DNA from 4 places in the Desmospora activa DSM 45169 genome. Region 2 is predicted to be linked to each of the others. Evidence: riboswitches for the same ligand, from Rfam matches in the RefSeq annotation. Region 2 holds a riboswitch; each other region holds the start of a gene.

Region 1 (4,424 bases), 690 kb from region 2:
CATGCGAGCGATTCTCAGAATCTCTGATCTTGAATTGATGTTACATCAGGGCAGGCTGACGGCTACCCATACCACACCAGTCATGCTGATGCAGTCCCAGCACAACACGGTACTCACATTCCCGAATGTGTAGGTTGTTATGAAATTGTTGTTTCCAACATCGCTTCTGCCGTCTCTTCAATCCCCACTCCAAACACCGGTCGATCGATCACGCGACTTACATTGAACCCTAATTCCGCCAACAGCACCGATGGATAGGAAGGATCCCAACGCCGTAATATCATGGCCACGCAATTTCCGTCCTTTGGCTGAACCGCCATATCTATAACAGCCAATCCAATGCGGCGAAGGGTTTCCCGTAAAGCGGGTATAGCCTCCGCTGGAATCGATTCGCGGGTCTCCAAAAAGAGAAAACGAGATCCTCCCGCATCCGGCGGCAACAACGTCGCCGCCGCCAACGAATCCTGTCGATCCCCCGGCAGAAGAAACACATTGCACAAGTCTTCCGCCATGGCGCTTGCTGTCGGTTTTTCCCCGGCACCGTGACCGACCAGCATCACATCCTGCACCACATCCCCTTCCAAGCGGACGGCGTTGTGTACACCCTCGATCCGGGCCAAGGGGTGTGAGAGCGGAAGTAGGGTAGGTCCTACCTGGAGTGAGATGGGACCCTTTTCCCCATACTGCACACCCAATGCCAAAAGCTTGATGCGATACCCCAGCAAACGGGCAAGCGCCAACTCTGACAGCGCAATATCCCGGATGCCCCGACAGGAGATTTCGGCCGGAGGAATCGTTGTTTCAAAAGCCAATCGTCCTAAGATCGCCAGTTTATAGGCGGCATCCACTCCATCCACATCCGCGCTTGGATCTGCTTCTGCATACCCTCGCCCTTGAGCGTCTGCCAGTGCCTGTGCAAAAGAAACTTGTTCCGATTCCATTTTGGTCAGAATATAGTTGGTCGTGCCGTTAAGAATGGCGGAAAACCGATGGATGCGATTACTTTTCAACAGATGGCGTACGCTTCCCAATATCGGAATTCCTCCGCCAACACTGGCCTCATACAACAATTGCACTCCTTTTTGGCGGGCAAGACGCTCCAGTTCAACTCCGTGCTTGGCGATCAGTTCTTTGTTGGCGGTCACAACATGACATCCTGCAACCAATGCCCGTTCCACATAGGTACGGGCCGGTTCCACTCCCCCGATCGCCTCCAGCACCACCTCTACCTTTTGCTCTAACAACCGCTCGAATCGGGTTGTGAGCAACGATTGTATTCCTGCCACACGGCGCTGTTTTCCCGTATCGCGTACTAAAATTCCGCGAACCTCAAACCATAGACCTGTTCGCTTCACAATCACATCCCGATTACTCTCCAATGTCTTAAAAACACCAGTCCCGACGGTTCCCAAGCCCAACAGGCCCACCCCGATTCGTCGCACCACGATCCCTCCCCTGTAAATAAAAATACCCTCTCCGATAAGGAGGGGGTGGGGTTGCTGATAGAACAGCGGTTTAAACCGTCCACTCCTTATCTCTCCACACCCGCAGGCGCAGCAGGAATTGGCACCATTTCCCTCCCGGAATCTGTGATTCCGGATCGGACGGTTGCCGGGCTTCATCGGGCCAGTCCCTCCACCACTCTGGATAACGAGTTTTCATGTTCGATTATGAGTAATACCAAGTATTATGCAACAGCTCGATCATTCTGTCAAACAAAAAAACCGCCTCTGGCCAAAGGTTCAGAGAGCGGAGTTCCATGACTGGGAGTAAAGAGAGCGATCAACAATCTGTCTCGTTGAATCGGGGGAAGCCAACAACTCTAGTTTGTCGGACATCGAATCACGTAGGGAAGGTTGCCGGATCAATCGGACCACCTCTTCCGCCAATGTATCCGGTGTTGCCGCCCTGGCGGCACCGTGACGCACAACATGAGCCAAATTAGCCCTTTCTTGACCGGGCAAAGCTTCAAACAAAATCAACGGTACGCCTTTAATCATCGCCTCTGTCACCGTTAAACCTCCCGGTTTTGTTACCAAGACTTCGGCAGCATCCATCAGGAGGGGCATATCATCGCGGGTACCATAGATGCGAACATCTTTATTCGCTGCAAAGTCGGAGAGCTGCTTCCACAGCTTTCGATTGGATCCGACCAGTACCCATAATTGAAATTCCCCAGTAAAGTTCGCTAGGGTTTGCGCCAACTTGGCCAATGGACCACAGCCCAGTCCCCCTCCCATCAGTAGAACCAACGGGCGGTTGGGATCGGCTCCCAGTCGCTTTTTCGCTTCATAAGCGGAAACCGATTCCCGGAATCGGTGGCTATAGGGAATCCCCGTTTCCACTAACTGTCCCCCCCACTTCCAGGAGAGCCACTTTCGCTGCTCCGATGTCAGCAGACGGGCGGGTACGCATAACAGATCCGGCGCTTCCATCAACCACAGGGGATGCAACTCATAATCCGTCAACACACCCACCGTCGGCAGAGAGCGCCAACGGGACGGCAACAGCAACAGGCTAAAGGGATGGGTGCTCACCACCCGTGTCGGTGCAAAGCGATACAACAACCGGTTTACTTTATGGCGGATCATCCAACCGGTTTTTTCGATGATCTCCGAGGAAAAGGTCCGCAACCAGGCGGAATGATTGGTCCGATCATACAAATAGGAGTAGACAAAGGGAAAACGACTCAGCATCCGGTTATAACCCGATTGCAAAAACGGATGCACAGAACCGGGGACCAACTCCAGTAAATCGATCACTTCAGCTGGTACTCCCCGAGCTTCGTACTCTTCCTGCAACGCCTTTGCAGCGGCATTGTGCCCGGAACCGAAACCCATTGTTAAAATGATGATCCGTTCCATCCGTTTCCCTCCTAGCTTTATACCTTTATTATGCACGATTTCACTCCAAAAAAAGGGGATGTTAACAAGGATTAAACAAAATATTAATGGTGACGATTGCTTTTCCTTCACTCTATAATTTGTATATGTTTCTATTAATTCAATATACCAGTAAATATGCGTTTAAAAATCCCTTGATTTGACGCATTTCTTTTTGCGGTAAGATTTACCTCTTTCAATCCCCTGATTTTTAAAAAATTGCTATGATATAATTTTGTCCAATTAGACTTCGGTAACTGTTGAAGAGGGTGGAAGAGTGGATATCTTACGTATGCACGAAGTGGGAGAGCTTATTCGCAAAGTCCGAAAAGAACGAGGCCTTCGCCTAGAAGATTTGGCAGACACCAATATTTCTCCTGCCACCATCAGTAATATCGAGCGTGGCCTTCCCCATGTGAACACGCAGAAAATTGATTATTTGCTTACAAAGTTAAACGTAAGCATGACGGATCTTCAACAGATGATGGCCAATAATCAAAGCGAACAAGAAGAGATCGCCCATCGTCTGATCGCAGCCGAAACCTTAATCGACCTCGGCTATCCCCACCTTGCCGAGGAGTGGGTGGAACATACTCCAGATGATCAGCATCCCCTTGCCGTTAAAGGTTATCATATCAAAGGGCGACTAGCCATGGAACGCACCGATTGGAAAAAGGGGGAGCGGTGGCTGCATCAAGCACTGCGCTTAGCAAAAGAAGACTCCGATACCAACCAGATCATTCAATCCCATCTGGAACTGGCCCGTTTTTATTTTCGTCTGAGCGAGTGGTCACAATCCTTGCACCATGCGGACAGCGGATTGGAAGTTCACCCACCGGAAGAGGATGGAGAGATCCGGGGAGAACTACTACTATTGCGCGCCCTTACACTGGAAGTGACCAACCGTCGGGCTGAATGCCTGCAAACGGTAAGGCAAGCTTGGGAGAGCGGCTCTCTCGGTTCACCTTCCACTCAGCTGGAATGGTATCGTCTTCACGGGGAAATCATGCGCTACACTGGATTGCTGGAAGAAGCGGGCCGGATTGCGGCTGAAGGCTTGCAACTGGCTCACCGTTATCGCGATCGGCAGGCTCTTTTCCGTTTATGGGCCTTATCCGGAAAAATTCAGATGGACCAAAGGAATTGGCTGCAGGCAGAGATCAGTTTACGTACAGCGTTAGCTTGGGAATCCGTCATCTCCGATCCGAAACGAATGGCATCCATTCATATCGGACTGGGACAAACTTATACAGAATTGAACCGGCATGAAGACGCTAGGCTCTGGCTCCATAAGGCCGTGGAATACAGCAGTTCCTGCGATGATCCACGTCCGCTGGCACAAGCCCTGCTCGCTCTCGGTGATCATTATTGGGCGCGTGGCGACCATCAGCAGGCCGCCTCCCAATATCAGAGTGCTTTAGAACGGAGTCAAGAACATCAGCTGTTGCAACTGGAACATGACGCTTTGTTTCATTTGGTTCAGCTACAAGAACAACTGGGTGATGAGCAATTTGCTCACAATATGCGACAGCTGTATGAACT
Region 2 (4,424 bases):
ATGGGCAATGCAAGATCGATCATGACATCCAACGAATCGACCATTGTTGCCCATTCAGACAAAATTACTGACTTCCTTGTATGTATAACACTTAATACAAACATATGATCTTATGATAAACTATCATGGTATAGGGGTGAAATGAGTGTTCTTAGTAATGTGAATGGACTGACCTACACCATTTAATCTTCCATTGAAGCCGATGCGAAAGAGTTGTCCGAAGACGTATAAAAAAAGCGTTGGTTGAGCGAGGGATTTGTGATGAATGAAGAACAAATGTTGGACAAATATGCAGGGATCATGCAATATCAATTGACATTAAATCCAACGGACACTGATAAGTTACTAGCTGATCTGATCCCATTGTTGGCCCTATCTTTTGAACGATCCGCCTATGAATGTGCTTGTAACAAAGCCAAAGAAGAGAATACGGTGTCGATCTATTATGCCAAAAGTAGAAAAGATCCGCGCTGTTTGGTGTTAATACAGTTTTTGATGTCTTTTTTTTGCCATGTGATTATTCGCTTTCCACAAACAGATGAGCAGGTGATACGTGCGCGTATAAACGAAGTGAGTCATGAGGACCTTTATGATACGTTAACTCAACAGAGTAAAATGAACCGCATCGTACATCATTACCAAATCGATATCGAAGTCATCGATGAATACGATTTATGGAAGACGGTTTTTAAGCAAAAAAACTTTTGGAATGAGTACGCTCGTTTTACAAGTGATAATGAGGTGAAAGACGAAGAAGCACTCATCTATCCTGCGTTAGCGAAGCCCATTTACTTTGAAATTGAACCAAAAATCGGATTATTAGTGGATATTGGCGATAAAATATTTCAATCGATGTTATTGTTCAAACACCCCTCCCTTGATCATCCATATCGATTGGGATGGGACGATGCAGCACATTGGCGTCCACATGTATTAAGGTGGGCTGAGTTTAAACCACTTATATACTTTTTAACAATCCGTTACCCGGATCACTTTGTCGTTCCTTTCCTGCTATTGTTACGTTTTGCCCCCATAACCAAAGAAGAGGATGAAGGGGAAATCAGTAAAATGATTAAGGCAGCTTGGCGTTCTCTCCATTTATTCCGTGAAGAGGAGATTGAACAGCTCGATCGTATCGCAACATATAAACCACACTTTACTTGGTCTTATGAAGCGGAGACGGGGAGATACCACGCTTGTGATGCACCGATGGACATCTACTCCAAGCGTCATATCTGTACCGATGACTTCCCTTTCCATGCTTTTGCCGACCTGTTTCGATCGATTGAATCTTATAAAAATACGGCTGCTTGGTACGAGGCGGAAGAGAAATGGATCCGGTTAATTGCCCAGTATGGAATGGAAGGGGATGAAACATGGCTAGCACGGCGGAATCAATAATCCCAGCAATCGGCTTATATTTCGAAATAATCGATTCCCTGTAGTCGAAACCCTCCCGTTTGCATTCTGTCAAATCATCAATCAATCCTTCCGCTGTATACTACCTAACCAACTGAACACAGACCATTTTCACTACAGCCGTGATTTCTTATGAAAGCTCCCTTGAAAAGGCTTCCAACTGTCCGAATTAAACAACTATCCCCCTTACGCTTGACGCTTTGTCAGAGTCGCTCTATAATCCGTAGTAATTCCAATCGCAATGATCAGAAAAACGATATACGACTAAACTCTTATCCAGAGAGGCTGAGGGACTGGCCCGATGACGCCCGGCAACCGACTGTATCTGCAGTATAGGTGCCAATTCCTGCAGGATGTTTTGATCCTGATAGATAAGAGGAAAGCGACTGAGAACCCCATCGCTTCCCTCTTATCAGGGAAGCGATTTTCTATTGTGATGGGAGGAATGAGAATGATTCCTGTACGGCCGGGACCGGATCATTATCTGCACGAAAACGGCGTATTAGACCGATTGGAGTCACTGTGGGAGGAACGGGGGTGGAGACGAGGAGCTTTGATTCACGGCGAACCCTCTTGGGAGGCGGCCCACCCTTATCTTCCTCCTACAATCTTGGACCGATGCAAAGAGGTGCCTTATCGAGGGAAGTGTACCGATCAGGAAGTGAAGCGATTGGTACAACAGATATCCGCTGCACAGACGGATATCATCATCGGGGTGGGTGGCGGCAAAGGGATGGATATCACCAAAGCGGTCGCCAACCAAATCGGGCTACCCCATCTGTTGATCCCCACCTTTCCCGCCACTTGTGCGGCCTATACGCCTTTGAGTGTCTATTATGATGAGAGCGGTTCGTTTATCCGCTATGATATTCATCCCCATGCTCCCACTGCCGTATGGGTAGAACCGGAAATTCTGGTGCGAGCTCCGCTGACCGGGCTGCGTGCCGGTATCGGTGACACACTGGCCAAATGGTATGAAGCAGAAGTGCTCGCCACCTCCCTTGACCATCCGCCCGTACCGGTCCGGATGGGTTTAAAGGCCGCTCTCCTCTGCCGCGAAGTGTTGCTGGCCGACGGGGAGGAAGCATTGCACACCGCCAAACAGCAGCAGGTAACCCCCGCTTTTCAACGGGTGGTGGATGCCATTTTGGTGCTGGGTGGAACCGTGGGCGGCTTTGCTGAACGATACGGCCGCACCGCTGCCGCCCACTCCGTTCATAACGGCCTTACTCGACTACCGACAACTGACCGGTGGCTGCACGGGGATAAAGTGGCATATGGAATTTTGGTACAACTGGCTCTGTTGCAACAAGAGCAGGAAATCAAGCGCCTCCTTCCCTTCTATCACAACGTGGGACTCCCTTCTTCCTTGACTGAGCTGGGATTGGACCCCACTGATCACGATCAACTCCTAACCCTGGCACAAGCCACACTGGCACCAGAAGAGTCGATCCATCTCATGGACGACAATGTTACCGTAGAGGATCTGATTGACGCCTTTCAACGATTAGAACCATTGACAAATGCAATCCGAGAGGAGACAACACAATGAAATCACTCACCCGTTTTGCCGGCTTAGCCGCCTTGATTTTAATTTTATCCGCTTGCGGCGGCGGTGCTGACCAATCCGGCGGTCCACTTCCCGACGATAAACTGGTCATTGGCGTTACCGCCGGCCCCCATGAAGAGATTATGGAAAAAGTGAAGGAAGTAGCCGCTGAAGACGGTCTTGAGATTGAGCTGAAAGTGTTTAATGAATATGTGATGCCCAATGTCGCTTTAGCGGAAAATGAATTGGACGCAAACAGCTTCCAAACACACCCCTATTTGGAACAATTCAAGGAAGATCGCAACCTGGATATAGTGGCCGTATTTGATACCGTCACGTTCCCCATGGGCATCTATTCCGACAAGATCGAGGATATCAAAAAGATTCCCAAGGGAGCAAAACTAGGTGTTCCCAATGATCCCGTCAACGAAGCCCGCGGCCTGCAATTGTTTGAAAAGGCCGGTGTGATCAAGTTAAAAGAAGATTCCGGGACACTCGCCACTCCAGCGGATATCGTAGATAATCCAAAGAACGTTCAGTTTGTGGAATTAGAAGCTTCTCAAATTCCGCGACAACTGAGCGAGTTGGACGCAGCGGCGATTAACACCAATTTTGCCATTGAACACGGCTTTGTTCCAACAGAGGATTCCATTTTTATCGAGGGAAAAGACTCTCCCCACGTCAACCTGATGGCCGTCCGTACCGAAAATAAGGATGATTCCGTCCTGAAGAAGCTGGAAAAAGCGTATCATTCCGAAGAAGTAAAAGCCTTTATTCAGGAAAAATACGAAGGATCCGTCCTTCCCTCGTGGTAAGGGCAGCGTGAAAGGAGATTCCCATGATCCGATTAACGGAGATCAGCAAGACATTCCAAACGAAAAAAGGGGCTGTCAAAGCTTTAAATCAGGTCTCCCTCCATGTAAAAAAGGGTGAGATCTTTGGAGTGGTCGGCTACAGTGGCGCAGGCAAGAGCACCCTGATCCGTTGTGTCAACCTGTTGGAACGGCCGACAGAAGGTACGGTAGTAGTTGGCGACGAGGAGTTGACCGCCCTCTCCCCCCAGCGATTGCGGGAGGCGCGTAAACGGATCGGGATGATCTTTCAAGGCTTTCATTTGCTAAAAACGGCGACGGTTCGAGACAACATCGCCATCCCGCTTCGTTTGGCCGGACACTCCAAGCAAGAAGTGGAACGGCGAGTAGACACTTATCTGGATATTGTAGGCTTAACTGAACGGAAAGACGCATATCCGGCGCAACTGTCGGGCGGTCAAAAACAGCGGGTGGCCATCGCCCGCGCCCTCTCCCATGAACCAGAGGTATTGTTGAGTGACGAAGCCACTAGTGCCTTGGACCCCGATACGACAGAATCGATTCTGCAATTGTTGCTGAAGATCAACGAGGAATTGGGCATCACCATCCTGTTGATCACCCATGAGATGGCCGTCATCCAAAAA
Region 3 (4,424 bases), 180 kb from region 2:
CCGGAGACGACATCGCTGTGGCCACCGATAAATTTGGTTGCGCTGTGAATGACAATATCTGCCCCCAGCTCCAAGGGACGCTGAAAATACGGGGTGAGAAAGGTATTATCAACAACAGTGAGCAGACCATGGCGCTGGGCAATCTCGGCGATCCCCCGTAAATCGGTCACTTTAAGCGTAGGATTAGAAGGGGTTTCCACATAAATGGCTCGAGTATGAGGTTTGACCGCTGCCTCTACCGCCGCCAGATCAGTCGTATCCACAAAATCGGCCTCAATCCCCATCCGCGGCAACACTTCGGTCAGAACGCGAAAGGTTCCCCCGTACAGATCGTTGGAGACAACCAAATGATCCCCGGTGGAAAAGAGAAACAAAGTACTGGAGATCGCCGCCATTCCGGAAGCGAAGGCAAACCCGCGACACCCACCTTCCAACTGAGCAATCGTCTCTTCCAACGCGTGGCGGGTAGGGTTGCCGGAGCGGGCATAATCATAGACACCGGGCTGGTCCACATCCGCTTGGTGAAAAGTGGAGGCCTGATACAACGGGATACTGGCCGCCCCAGTAATCGGATCAATTTCGTTGCCGTTGTGCAGTAACCGTGTTTCAAACTTCATCGCTTTACACACCCTTTCCCGTGGTAACCGTCGAGCGGGCTTGGTCCAAAGCATAAGACAGGTCGGCGGTCAGATCGTTCAAATGCTCAATTCCCACTGACAGGCGCAACAACCGATCACAAACACCCACTTTACGCCGTATCGGTTCAGGAATGTCGGCGTGGGTCTGGGTGGCGGGATAAGTAACCAAGCTTTCCACTCCCCCTAAACTTTCGGCGAAGGAGATCAAACGCAGGTAGCGTAGAAATTCCGGTACCCACTCCGCCTCGCGGATGCGGAAGGAGAGCATTCCGCCAAATCCGTCGCTCTGTGCTTCCTGTATCTTTCGTTCCTCAGGGTCGAGGGAGGGATAAAACACCTCATCCACTGCGGGATGGTTCTGCAAAAACTGTGCCAATGCCATCGCATTTTCCTGATGTTTTTCCATCCGCAGGGCCAATGTCTTCATCCCGCGCATCAACAACCACGAGTCCTGGGGGGAGAGGACCGCTCCAATTCCGTTGTGTAAGGCAGCCACTTTAGCGGATAATTCCTCTCCCTTAGTGACAATCAACCCCGCTAGCACATCATTGTGACCGCCTAAGTATTTGGTACCACTGTGTAGGACCACATCCGCTCCCAGCGCCAACGGACGCTGACAATAGGGTGTCATAAAGGTGTTATCGACGATAGAAAGCCAACCCCACTTATTGGCGATATCGCAGATGGCCTTAATATTCGTCACCCGCATCAAGGGATTGGTGGGTGATTCGACAAAAATCCCCCTGGTATGAGGAGTAGCCGCCGCCTTTACCGCTTCTACATCCCTAAGGTCAACATAACTGAAAGATAAACCGTATCGGCTTAACACCTCTTCAAATAAACGATAGGTTCCGCCGTACAAATCCAACGAAACAATGAGGTGATCCCCCTGCGAAAAAAGGCCCATCACCGTTTGAATCGCCGCCATGCCGGAGCTGGTCGCAAAACCGGCATCGCCGCCTTCCAATTCAGCAATCGCATCTTCCAAGATTGTGCGGGTGGGGTTGGCGGTACGGGTATAATCATACCCCGTCGATTCACCTAACGCCGGATGTTGGTAAGCAGTAGAGTGATAAACGGGAAAGCTGACTGCCCCTGTTCGCTCCTCCCGACCGTTTCCAATCTGGGCCAACAGTGTCTCCCGGTGTAAACGTTCCTGGTTATGATGACATCGATCTCGATCCATCGTTCTCTCTCCCTTGCTTTATCCTCCAAATTAAAAACCCTTCCGATAAGGAAGGGATGGTTTCAGGGATTCTCCCCCCTTATCTGTCAGATCCCTAACCGGACCTGCGAGAATTGGCACCTTCCGACACATCTGTCGGGGTTGCCGGGCTTCATCGGGCTCGTTCCCTCCGCCGCTCTTGATAAGAGACAGTTTACCTATAAAATTGTCGCACAATGCATAAAACTTGTGTTTCATTATATCGAGGTCCAGGTGCATCGTCAAGAGCAGATTACAAAAAAGGGATCATGATTTAGCAAATGCAACACAATACTATACAGCTGACCGTAATATTATTCATTTCACTGCAAAACCTTCTCTAGATGGGGCTTGCTGGTATACACTAAAAAAGTGAGCCCCATCGAGCAGAGCGGCTATCCCGCGTCGCAAGGAGGAATCCGAATGTCACAAAATCAAACCATGATCCAATTGACGGAAAAATATGGCGCCCACAACTACCACCCGCTGCCGATCGTCATCGCAAAGGCGGAAGGGGTGTGGGTGGAAGATGCAGACGGCAACCGATATATGGATATGTTGAGCGCATATTCCGCCCTCAACCACGGCCACCGCCATCCGCGACTGATCCAAGCCTTAAAAGAGCAGGCGGATAAAGTAACCCTCACTTCCCGCGCATTTCACAATGACCAACTGGGACTTTTTTACCAACGGGTGTCCCAATTGACAGGTAAATCGATGGTATTGCCGATGAACACCGGGGCGGAAGCGGTTGAAACCGCCATCAAAGCGGTGCGCCGCTGGGCCTACGATGCAAAAGGAGTCCCCGCGGACCAGGCGGAAATCATCGTCTGTGAAGAGAACTTCCATGGTCGCACCCTGGCTGCCGTCTCCCTCTCTTCCAACGATGAATACAAACGCGGTTTCGGTCCCCTGCTTCCTGGAATCAAGGTGATCCCCTACGGAGATGAAGAAGCCCTGCGCCGAGCCATCACTCCAAATACCGCCGCTTTTTTGGTGGAGCCGATCCAGGGAGAGGCGGGTGTGATCGTACCCCCACCAGGATCCCTTAAAAATGCTGCCGCCATCTGCCGCGAAAACCGTGTACTGTTTGCCGCTGATGAAATCCAGACCGGGTTTGGACGGACCGGTCAACTGTTTGCCTGTGATTGGGAAGAAGTAAAACCGGATTTAATTATCATGGGAAAAGCCCTTGGCGGTGGGATTCTACCCATCTCCGCCGTTGCCGCCGACGAGGAGATTCTCGGTGTTTTTGAACCTGGTTCCCATGGATCTACCTTTGGTGGGAACCCGCTGGCTTGTGCTGTTTCAATCGCAGCTTTGGATGTCATGGTGGAGGACGATCTACCGCAGCGCTCCCGTGAGCTAGGAGAGTATTTTTTACACGAACTGAGAACGATTGATAACTCCGTGATCAAAGAAGTGCGCGGAAAAGGGCTCTTTATCGGTGTGGAACTGCACGTCCCCGCCCGCTCCTATTGTGAACAGTTAGCGGACGGTGGACTGTTATGTAAAGAAACTCATGAAAATACCATCCGCTTCGCCCCACCGCTAACCATCACTCGAGAAGAATTGGATTGGGCGCTGGAAAAAGTGCGTACCATTCTCTAAATATGATCGTCATAAACCGATCTGGGACTGTACCAAAAAGGATTCATTTTCCTTTTGATACAGCCCCTTTTTAATCCAATGAAGGGGAAAGGATGTCAAATTCCGAAATATATCCTTTATACCTAAAATAGGGTATCTATACGCCCTTAATCAAAAGTATGAGCAGACAATCAGCCTTCATACCGATTGTCAAATCTCCTCACATCATGTATTAATATAAAAGAGGGATTGCTACCCAATACGATTTTCAGCCCGTACAACCTGTACGTGCTGTTTTGGTATTCATGTATTTTATTGACCATTCTTTTACTTCATACCTACAGATAGCTTAAAAAAGGGGGATTTTCTAAAAAGTAAGCTGGATACGAAAGCGGGGGATGACTTATCCAAACCGAAATGAGCCGGGTGCAAAAACATAAGAAGAAAAAACCATGGCTTCGGGTGTTGTTAATCTGTTTCACCATTATACTGATCGGTTCCGGTTGTATCGTCTATCAACTCTGGGGAGCATTCGATCAATCCTTTGATCCTTTGGAGCGGGATAAGTCCACTAAACGGGAACAAGTTGCGACCATGGATGAACCCTTTACCGTCTTGCTGATCGGCGCCGATGGAGACGATCAGAATTGGCGCGCTGACACCTTGATGCTGGCCGCCATCAACCCAAAGGAAAATACGATGTTTATGTACAGTATCCCCAGGGACAGCTATGCGGAAATGGCCAACTCCAACGGGGTTAAAACAAAGATTAACGCCGCTCCCTATTATGGTGTTCGTGCGGGAGTCGATCCGGAAACCAATCTGGTGGAAACCGTAGAAGATTATTTGAATGTTCCGGTGGATTACTTTGTTAAATTGAACTTCCAAGGCTTTATCGATGTGGTCGACGCCATCGGAGGAGTAGAAGTAGACGTTCCTTTCAGTTTTGACATGCGTCTGTTTAATAAATGGTACTCGTTCCAAGAAGGGCC
Region 4 (4,424 bases), 1.2 Mb from region 2:
GAGATGCGTTGGGAACGCGGCCCGACAGTAACTCCCCAAGTGACGAGGAAAGACCACATGCCGTTGCTAAAATGGAAGACAGCGGCCACCACACCGATCACATACAAAACCACATTAACATTACTGGCCAAAATATCGGCGGTGTGCACGGTTAAATCTTGTGCCGACATATCGGCCAATGCCACTTGCACACGCGTCTGCCAAACGTGTAAGGTAACAAAAATAAGCGTAATGACACCGGTTACACGTTGCAACATAAACATGATGTTACGAAACGTACTGTAGCTCTTTAGATTATTTTGAGCCGTAAACGCGATGTACAAACCGTAAACACCATGATACAGCAACGGCAAGAAGATAAAGAAAATCTCCAACAACGGCAAAAATGGAATGCTCCATAGCCACTCCACTTTCTCCTGATACACATCAGCACCTTGGGTCGCATAGTGGTTCGTCCATAGGTGCTCAAGCAAAAAAAAGCCAACCGGGATTACACCCAGTAAAGAGTGAAGCCGCCGGTTGAAAAAACTACGGTGCTTACTCATCACTTGCCCCCCATTTACCCCTAATAAAATCGATGAAATCCTTAAATACGTAAAACTTCTTTGCTCATAGCATTACCGGCAGAGCGCCGGTAACCAACAAAAACTATTCAATAGGCAAGAAGTTTTAACGCATTTGCCACATTTATTGTACTCCCAAGCTTCCTAGAGCGTCAAGGTAAGGGATTCTCACATATTGGAAAGGTATACCTCTACACAAGATAAAATGGGCTTTTATTCATTTTGATATCCACCAAATCGTCACATTTTTAAACGGTGGGTACCGTATCCGAGAGAAAAGCCTGAATGGGAGGAGCCAATTTATCAAACTGGACCAAAAAAGCATCATGGCCGTAATCCGAAGGAAAGGTAAACAGGTAGCTCTCCTTTCCCTCCGCAATCAGCCAACGGTGCAATTCTCGCTGTTGATACGCCGGAAACAGTTGGTCATCTTCGATTCCAATTACCAAGACCGCCGCTTGCACCCGAGCTAAAGCCCGTCGGGCTCCTTCCCGTCCCCGTCCGATATCATGGGTATCCATTGCCTTCAACAATGTCAGATAACTATTAGCGTCAAAGCGGTCCACCAGCTTATTTCCTTGATAGCGAAGATAACTCTCCACTTGAAACAGGCTCTCCTGGTTCAATAACGGTCCACTTCGCTGCAAATTTCGACCGAAACGGTGCTCAAACAACCGCGGAGTGCGATAAGTGACCATCCCCACCATCCGCGCAACCGCCAACCCCCGGATCGGTCCTGAGTCCGGATAGTAATCTCCTCCTGCAAAAGCAGGATCTGACCGAATGGCCTGACGGGCAATCTCGTTAAAGGCGATTGCCATAGCATTTAGCGATGGTGCTGTCGCAATCGGAATCAGCCGCCGCGACATTTCGGGATATAGTATCCCCCACTCCAACACCATCATGCCTCCCATTGATCCGCCAACAATCGCCTGCAAGTGATCCACCTTCATTTGTGCTAAAACTTGTCGTTGTAACCGCACCATATCCCGAATCGTCACCAATGGAAAGGAAGATCCATAGGGACGACCGCTCTGTGGACAGATAGAGGCGGGACCGGTCGTGCCGTTGCATCCCCCCAACACATTCATCGTAATCATGGCGAAGCGGTCGGTATCGAGCGGTTTTCCCCTTCCCACCAGTTCATCCCACCAACCTGGATCCCTTTCATCCCCGACAGCATGAGCATCTCCTGTCAAGGCGTGACAAATTAGAATCACATTATCCTGTCCCGGCTTCCAAGCTCCTGCGATTTCTACCGCCACTTCCACTGCCGTCAACTCTTTTCCGCACTCCAGCAAAAACCGATCAACGCGCACCTGTCGCCGTTCCACGCCCTTTTCCGCTGTTTTCATTTACAATCCTCCTCGACCATTCCGCGCGCTGAGTATTATCAAGCAAAAAGCCCGGCACCTTCCCAAATGGAAGAGGCCGGGCTGCGCATACACACATGTCCCGCCCCTCTTCCCATCTTCCTGGACATATGTCCAGCAGGAGTTGGCACCTTTCCCTGATAGGGTGGTTGCCGCAGTGTCATCGGGCCAGTCCCTCAACCGCTCTGGATAAGAAGAAGGTTTATGATTTTCCTTATGATAAGATGGTTTTAACTTTACTGTCAAGCCGTATTACCCACGTGCCCGAATTTGTACCTGGGGTGTTTGACTCACAGGTGTGGCCTGAGGGTGTTCCAACCAACACGCTACCTGATGATCTTCCGAAACAGAGTACACCTCCGGCATTTCATCATGGCAAATATGCATCGCATGTGGACAACGATCGGCAAAAGGGCAACCCAGGGGAGGATCAAACAGATCCGGCGGTGAACCGGGAATCGGGGTCAACTCCTCCTCCCGTTTCCAATCTAGCCGCGGCATAGAGGCCATCAACCCCCAAGTGTAGGGGTGACGGGAGTGATGAAAGATCTCTTCCACTCTGCCGGACTCCACCACTTTTCCGCCGTACATCACCGCCACCTGTTGCGCCATTTCCGCTACAACCCCTAGATCATGGGTGATCAAAATGATGGCAGTCTCCGTTTTCTCCTGAAGCTCCTTCATCAGCTCTAGAATCTGCGCTTGGATCGTTACATCGAGGGCAGTCGTCGGTTCATCGGCGATTAAAACCTTTGGATTGCAGGAGAGGGCGATGGCGATCATCGCCCGCTGCCTCATCCCCCCGCTAAATTCGTGCGGAAATTGATTCACCCGCTTCTCCGGCGTAGGAATGCCTACCAGTCGCAGCATTTCCACCGCTTTTTGCCGTGCATCTTCCCGGGTGAGCTGTTGATGCCACATCAGCCCCTCCATTATTTGCTTCCCTACTGTCATGGTCGGGTTTAACGAGGTCATCGGGTCCTGAAATACCATTCCGATCTCCGAGCCACGAATCCGAAACATCTCCCACTCCGACACCCGTGCGAGATCACGCCCGGCAAAGAGAATCTCACCTTCCTCCATCTGCCCAGGGGGAGAGGGAATCAAGCGGAGAATCGCTTGTGCGGTCACACTTTTTCCACTGCCCGACTCTCCTACGATGGCCAATGCTTCTCCTTTGCCTACTTTTAGATTGACTCCACGAACGGCGTGCACAGGACCGGCATGGGTATGAAAGGTGACCTTTAAATTTTTAATCTCCAATATAGATTCCATCGCCTACCACTCCTTCGGGCAAAGCCCCTTCTAATGCGTTGTCCTTTAGGGCTACCTCTCCTTCGGGCAAAGCCCCTTCTAATACGTAGTCCTTTAGGGCTACCTCTCCTTTGGGTAAATGCCCTATTTCCCTATTTTCGCATTTTGGGGTCCAACGCATCGCGCAAACCGTCTCCCAGGGCGTTAAAAGCCAGCAGCGTCAAGCTAAGCATAAAGGCCGGGAAAAAGAGACGCCACCATTCATCGGACAAAATCACCACCAAGGCATCGTTGATCATGGTGCCCCAGCTGGCGATCGGCGCTTGCACCCCTAGACCTAAGAAGCTGAGAAATGCTTCCGCAAAGATGGCGCTGGGAACCGTAAAGGTGAGCATGACAATGATCGGTCCCATCGCATTTGGGATCAAATGCTTTTGCATCAGCCTGCGAGTATCGGCCCCTAGGGTGCGGGCAGCTAATACAAATTCCTGTTGTTTTAACTGCAACACCTGCCCTCTGACAAGACGGGCCATATTGAGCCAACCGGTGGCGGTTAAGGCGATGATGATCGTCAACAAGCCGGGCTCCAACACCACCAGCAGCAGGATCACCACCAGTAAGTAAGGCAATCCCCACAATACATCCACAATCCGCATCATAATCTCATCCACCCGACCGCCCTTGTATCCTGCGATTCCGCCATAAAGAACACCAATGACCAAATCGATAAGTGCGGCAACCACGCCGATCGTCAGGGAAATACGGGCGCCGTACCAAGTGCGGACAAACAGATCCCGCCCCAGTTCATCAGTACCAAACCAGTTTTCCTGAGAGGGGGATTCGTTTTTGTGGTCCAATCGATTGCCATAATACGTATGGTCGCTGATCAGCGGTCCCAGAATCGCCAACAGAAATAAGGCTAGAATCGTATAAAGCCCGATCATCGCCAGCCAATTTTGACGAAGCCTGCGCCAGGCATCTTGCCAGTAGTGGGCGCTAGGACGCTTGATCACCTCCGCCTGTTGCGTCTTTGGTGCTCGTTCAAAACGATGTGCCGGGATCGACATGATTAGGCCACCTCCTTAGAACCCAGTTTGATTCTGGGATCTACCAGGCCATAAGCCAAGTCGACCAAAAAGTTCATCAGTACCAAAAAGGCGGAGTAAAAAATCGTCGTACCCATAATCATCGGGTAATCTCGATTGGAAATACTTTCGACAAAATAGGCGCCAAT

What was found. A riboswitch is a leader RNA that binds a small molecule or an ion and turns the genes downstream of it on or off. The one in region 2 is predicted to bind S-adenosylmethionine.
Region 1: it holds a riboswitch for S-adenosylmethionine, as region 2 does, so the genes downstream of both, C8J48_RS12985 (homoserine dehydrogenase) here and C8J48_RS09785 (iron-containing alcohol dehydrogenase family protein) in region 2, are expected to answer to the same signal.
Region 3: it holds a riboswitch for S-adenosylmethionine, as region 2 does, so the genes downstream of both, C8J48_RS10610 (aminotransferase class I/II-fold pyridoxal phosphate-dependent enzyme) here and C8J48_RS09785 (iron-containing alcohol dehydrogenase family protein) in region 2, are expected to answer to the same signal.
Region 4: it holds a riboswitch for S-adenosylmethionine, as region 2 does, so the genes downstream of both, metX (homoserine O-acetyltransferase MetX) here and C8J48_RS09785 (iron-containing alcohol dehydrogenase family protein) in region 2, are expected to answer to the same signal.

The regions. Positions count from the first base shown of each region.
Region 1 covers NZ_PZZP01000001.1:2,693,142-2,697,565, forward strand. Annotated here, with positions in the region: gene C8J48_RS12985 (homoserine dehydrogenase) at 138-1,442, opposite strand; SAM riboswitch class I at 1,529-1,654, opposite strand; gene C8J48_RS12990 (MGDG synthase family glycosyltransferase) at 1,743-2,864, opposite strand; gene C8J48_RS12995 (helix-turn-helix domain-containing protein) at 3,160-4,424, shown strand, end outside.
Region 2 covers NZ_PZZP01000001.1:2,007,654-2,012,077, forward strand. Annotated here, with positions in the region: gene C8J48_RS09780 (hypothetical protein) at 262-1,401, shown strand; SAM riboswitch class I at 1,689-1,797, shown strand; gene C8J48_RS09785 (iron-containing alcohol dehydrogenase family protein) at 1,871-2,971, shown strand; gene C8J48_RS09790 (MetQ/NlpA family ABC transporter substrate-binding protein) at 2,968-3,783, shown strand; gene C8J48_RS09795 (methionine ABC transporter ATP-binding protein) at 3,807-4,424, shown strand, end outside.
Region 3 covers NZ_PZZP01000001.1:2,184,861-2,189,284, forward strand. Annotated here, with positions in the region: gene C8J48_RS10605 (aminotransferase class I/II-fold pyridoxal phosphate-dependent enzyme) at 1-617, opposite strand, end outside; gene C8J48_RS10610 (aminotransferase class I/II-fold pyridoxal phosphate-dependent enzyme) at 622-1,824, opposite strand; SAM riboswitch class I at 1,901-2,012, opposite strand; gene C8J48_RS10615 (ornithine--oxo-acid transaminase) at 2,266-3,453, shown strand; gene C8J48_RS10620 (LCP family glycopolymer transferase) at 3,850-4,424, shown strand, end outside.
Region 4 covers NZ_PZZP01000001.1:777,721-782,144, reverse strand. Annotated here, with positions in the region: gene C8J48_RS03780 (succinate dehydrogenase cytochrome b558 subunit) at 1-545, opposite strand, end outside; gene metX (homoserine O-acetyltransferase MetX) at 812-1,918, opposite strand; SAM riboswitch class I at 2,028-2,132, opposite strand; gene C8J48_RS03770 (ABC transporter ATP-binding protein) at 2,189-3,211, opposite strand; gene C8J48_RS03760 (ABC transporter permease) at 3,343-4,257, opposite strand; gene C8J48_RS03755 (ABC transporter permease) at 4,260-4,424, opposite strand, start outside.